One region of the Olleya sp. KKT75 genome, then DNA from elsewhere that is predicted to be linked to it. Evidence: riboswitches for the same ligand, from Rfam matches in the RefSeq annotation. Region 1 holds a riboswitch; the other holds the start of a gene.
What was found. A riboswitch is a leader RNA that binds a small molecule or an ion and turns the genes downstream of it on or off. The one in region 1 is predicted to bind S-adenosylmethionine.
Positions count from the first base shown of each region.

Region 2: linked by a shared signal. The riboswitch ahead of ACZ2G2_RS03240 (O-acetylhomoserine aminocarboxypropyltransferase/cysteine synthase family protein) and the one ahead of ACZ2G2_RS14060 (Na+/H+ antiporter NhaC family protein) in region 1 are both predicted to bind S-adenosylmethionine.

Region 1 covers NZ_CM145759.1:3,144,817-3,147,295, forward strand. The annotation lists gene ACZ2G2_RS14055 (hypothetical protein) at 220-867, shown strand; SAM-I-IV-variant riboswitch at 1,017-1,114, shown strand; gene ACZ2G2_RS14060 (Na+/H+ antiporter NhaC family protein) at 1,165-2,466, shown strand.
Region 2 covers NZ_CM145759.1:725,066-727,544, forward strand. The annotation lists gene ACZ2G2_RS03240 (O-acetylhomoserine aminocarboxypropyltransferase/cysteine synthase family protein) at 1-967, opposite strand, end outside; SAM riboswitch class I at 1,088-1,210, opposite strand; gene ACZ2G2_RS03245 (phosphoenolpyruvate carboxylase) at 1,442-2,479, opposite strand, start outside.

The DNA.
Region 1 (2,479 bases):
AATGCAGGATAGATTTTTATTCGGTTAAACAAAACTATATTATAGATTAAATCTAAATTAGTTTACCCCCTTTTAATCAAACTATTTTTTATATTTATTGAACCAAAGTCTACTAACCTACAATTAATGACAATTAAAAAAATTAGCACATTTCACTTTTTAAAAAAGAACAATGTTTTTGATATTCTTTTTTTTGTTGCTTTTTTTACGGCTATAACCATGAGTATTACCCTTACGGTTAAAAAAAACATGATTTATATTGCTCCGGTAGTCATCTTAGCCATAATTGCAAAATACTTGAGTGTTACCAAAAAGAAAGCAGACCCCTTGTTTTTATTGGCATTACTTGCTTTTTTAGGACTAAATATTTTAAGCTTTTATTCTTTTAATAAATACTTTAACGCTATCAGCCTTTTAACATCAGGTTATTTAATTTTATTTACACTGATACTTAAAAAGTATTTAGTAAAAAGTAGATTAAAATCTTTTCTATCGTTATCTGTTATTATTGGTTTTTTCCTTGTTGGTTATATTATATACGCGGTCGTGGATTTGCTAATAGGGCAAATCCCTAATTCAAATTTAATTTATGTGTTTATTTGTGCATTGTGTTTGTTTATTTATGCAGCCACATTTGCCATGATTTATATTAGTGATAACTACTCTAATGGTACTGTTTTATTAGCTTCAGGTGTTGCCACCATATTTAACTTAGGCTTATCTCCTATAAACGAGTACTTTTTATACAACCAGACGTTTACGGTTTTAATCCTTATTTGTCATTACATGTCACTTTATCTTTTTATGAGATTTATTTCAACAACTAAAGTAATAGACACTAAAGACGTCAAAAGAAAATATTTTTAAATACTACTGCTTACCGCTTTTAAACAACTTATTATAAACCACTTGCATACTCTTTGTCGACACTTCGATTTAGAGAAAATTGTAAACTCTAACAATTAACATTTTTTAAGAAACAGGTATACTTATATATCCTAAATTTGCCGACTTAAATTAATTATCAAGAATCTCAATAAAAGGAGATAGCAACCTGCAATAACAAGCAAGGTGCTAAATAGATAAGCCATTAATTGGAACAAATGTTAACACATCTTTCTTATTACTTGCTTGTTTATTCCTTTTTAAAATGAATAAAGTAAAATGGCAAATTCAAAAAAAATCATTCCCAAATTATCAGCATTAATACCACTATTCGTATTTGTATTCACGTTTCTAGGCGTTGGTATTTATCAAAACGATTTTTATGCACTTCCAGCTCCAATAGCTGTTATAGTAGGAATTATCGTTGCTTTTTTAATGTTTAGACAGTCTGTAAATTCCAAAATTAAAACGTTACTAAAAGGTTGCGGTGATGACAAAATACTTACCATGTGTTTAATCTATCTTTTAGCTGGTGCATTTGCAACTATTACCAAAGCGACAGGTAGTGTTGATGCAATTGTTAATTTAGGCCTTGATTTTATAGCGATTCAATACATTTATTTTGGTGTTTTTATAATCGCAGCCTTTTTATCTGTTTCTACCGGAACTTCCGTTGGTGCCATTGTCGCTTTAGCTCCAATAGTCATTGGTTTTGCGGATAAAAGCAGTGCTGATCTTGGTATTTTATGCGGTGCATTATTAGGAGGAAGTATGTTTGGAGACAACTTATCTGTAATCTCTGATACAACTATTGCTGCCACACAATCCTTAGGTGTTAAAATGAGTGACAAGTTTAAGCAAAACATAAAAATTGCGCTCCCTGCTGCCCTATTTACTATTGTCATATTGATCATACAAGGTTTAGGATTAGAATCTAACTTGGAAGACACTACCGTTTATAGTTATTCTGTAATCAAGATACTTCCCTACTTACTAGTTATCACACTTTCTATAATAGGTGTAAATGTATTTGTTACACTACTTTTAGGTGTAATTTCGGGAGGTCTTTTAGGGATTATTTATGGTGATTTCACATTAATTGAATCTACTAAAATTGCTTATACCGGCTTTACTAGTATGACCGAAATTTTCTTACTTTCTTTATTAACAGGAGGTTTAGCTGCTTTAGTTTCTAAAAACGGAGGGATTGAATATATCCTAATTAAAATAAAAACATTAATCAAAAGTAAAACGTCAGCTCAGTTTGGTATTGCTGCATTAGTTAGCACCATTAACCTAGCAATTGCAAATAACACCGTATCCATTATTATTGCTGGTCCAATTGCAAAAACAATAAATGACGAGTATGATTTAGACAACACAAAAACAGCTTCAATATTGGATATTTTTGCCTGTATTACTCAAGGACTCTTACCTTATGGTGCTCAAGTATTAATGATTTTAAGCTTAACTAATGGAAAAATTAATTATTTAGATTTAGTGGCTAACACATGGTATCTATTGCTTTTACTAATCTACACATTGATATTTATAAGCTTTAAACCATTACGATTAAAGTAAGTGTTAAAAGATT
Region 2 (2,479 bases), 1.1 Mb from region 1:
TAGTTTGTAATCCTGGATAGTTTACCCAAGTTACCTCTGGTTGTTCTTGTAACCATTTTGCCAATTCTAATGCATTTTGAGAATGCTTTAAAATCCTTAGTTCTAAAGTTTCTAATCCTTGAATAATCTGAAACGCATTAAAAGGGCTTAATGCACCACCATAATCACGTAAACCTTCAATTCTCACTTTTGCTATAAATGCTGCTGCACCAATAACATCACTATAAACCAAACCATGATAACCTGCAGAAGGTTCTGTAAATTCTGGAAATTTTCCATTAGTCCAATCAAATGTTCCTGCATCTACTATAATTCCTCCTAATGAGGTCCCGTTACCTGTAATGTACTTTGTTAAGGAGTGAATGACGATGTTTGCGCCATACGCGATAGGATTTAACAAGTAAGGTGTCGCAACTGTATTATCTACAATTAATGGTACTTTATGCGCTTTTGCTTGTGTTGATATGGCTTCTAAATCTAATACATCCAATTTTGGATTCCCTAAAGACTCTACAAATACAGCTCTTGTGTTTTCTTGTACTGCTTTACTAAAATTTTCTGGATCTGATGGATCCACAAAAGTGGTTGTAATACCGTGTCTTGGTAAGGTTACACTTAATAAGTTATACGTCCCACCGTACAAACTACTAGAGGCAACAATATGATCTCCTGCTTTTAATAGCGTTAATAATGTTGTAGAAATTGCTGCTGTACCTGACGCTGTTGCGACTGCCGCAATACCGCCTTCTAGCGCCGCAATACGTTGCTCTAAAACATCGTTTGTAGGATTGTTTAATCGTGTATAAATAAACCCAGGAACGGATAAGTTAAAACGTCCTGCTGCATCATCAGAATCGTCAAAAACGTATGATGTTGTTTGATAAATTGGAACCGCTCTTGTCCCTCCTGTTTTTGTTGTGTCGTGACCTGCGTGTAATGCTTGTGTTGCAAATTTTTGTGTACTCATTTTTCTAAGTTTTTCGAGTTAAATAAATTAAACCAAAAGTCAAATAAGTCTCTTTGTGAGACATACATAATAGAAAAATGTTAAAAAGAAAATACTAATTACAGATGGGTAATTAGATTTGAGTTATCTATCCAATGTTTCGATTAATGAATCGAAAATTAAGTAGAATTTAGCACCTTCTTAGTAAGTCTAAGGGTTGCTAAGGCTTCAGCGAGTCTATCTCTCCACCTTTCTTGATAACATTTCAGTAAGTTTTTGAACTTTGTGAATACAAATATTGCAAAATATATTGTTTACAAACAAACAAAACAGAATATTTTTCCGAATAATTAACAAATAATTAATTAAACAGAAAATATTTCTTAATAATGCAATTTAAACAGAATAAAAAACTAATAAAAACAAGTATGGCAAGTTTGAAAAAGATCAAACCTGCCATACACCCTTAGTAAAAAAAATAATTTTTTAAGAAATTTAAGCCGAATTACGACTCGCGTTTATATTTCCAAACAACGATCGTGTTACTAGTTTTTCATAAACTGCAATAAGTGCTGTGTCTTTTACTTCTGCTTTTTCTAATTCTTGAATTTGTTTTAAAGCAAATTGCTGAATAGTTAGAAGTGGCAAAACAATAGATTCTCTGACCTTAATAGACGCTTTCCCTGATGGTTCTTCCTCCATTAACTCCGTGTAACCCGTAAGCTTTAAAATTAAGCGTTTTGTAGTAACGTATTCCGTATGGATAACATTCCAAAAAGCACCATATTCTGGATCATCACTCATGTATTTAGTCAAATCAAAAAACGACTTTGATAAAGACATCATACTATTTTCTATTAGTGTTTTAAAGAAACTAGACGTTTTAAATAAGTTTTGCGCTTTTTCAAATTCGCCTGCATCTTCATAATGCTTTAAAGCAGTACCAACACCAAAAAATCCTGGTACATTCTGTTTTAATTGACTCCAAGATCCTACAAATGGTATGGCTCTTAAATCTTCAAACACCAAACCTTCTGCTTTACCACGTTTGGATGGTCTACTTCCAATATTAGTTTTAGCATAGTACTTTAAAGTACTCATATGTTCTAAATATGATATAAACTTGGGATGGTTTTTAAAATCTACATAAGCTTGATAACTCAGTTTTGCTAAATTATCCATCACCACTCTATTTTCTGGTAACATACGCAAATCCGTATCACTTAAACTATTGTAAATACCAGAACTGATTAATTGCTCTAAATTATATTGTGACGAATCTAACGTTCCAAAATTAGAACTAATAGTCTGTCCTTGAATAGTTAATTGCACTTCTTTATCCTCAATAGTTGGTCCTAAAGATGCATAAAAATTATGCGTTTTACCTCCACCTCTTGCTGGCGGTCCACCACGACCATCAAAAAATATTACTGTAATATCATATTTTCTAGAAATAGCAGTCAAGCGTTCTTTTGCTTTATAAATAGCCCAGTTAGCCATTAAATACCCTCCATCTTTAGTTCCATCACTAAA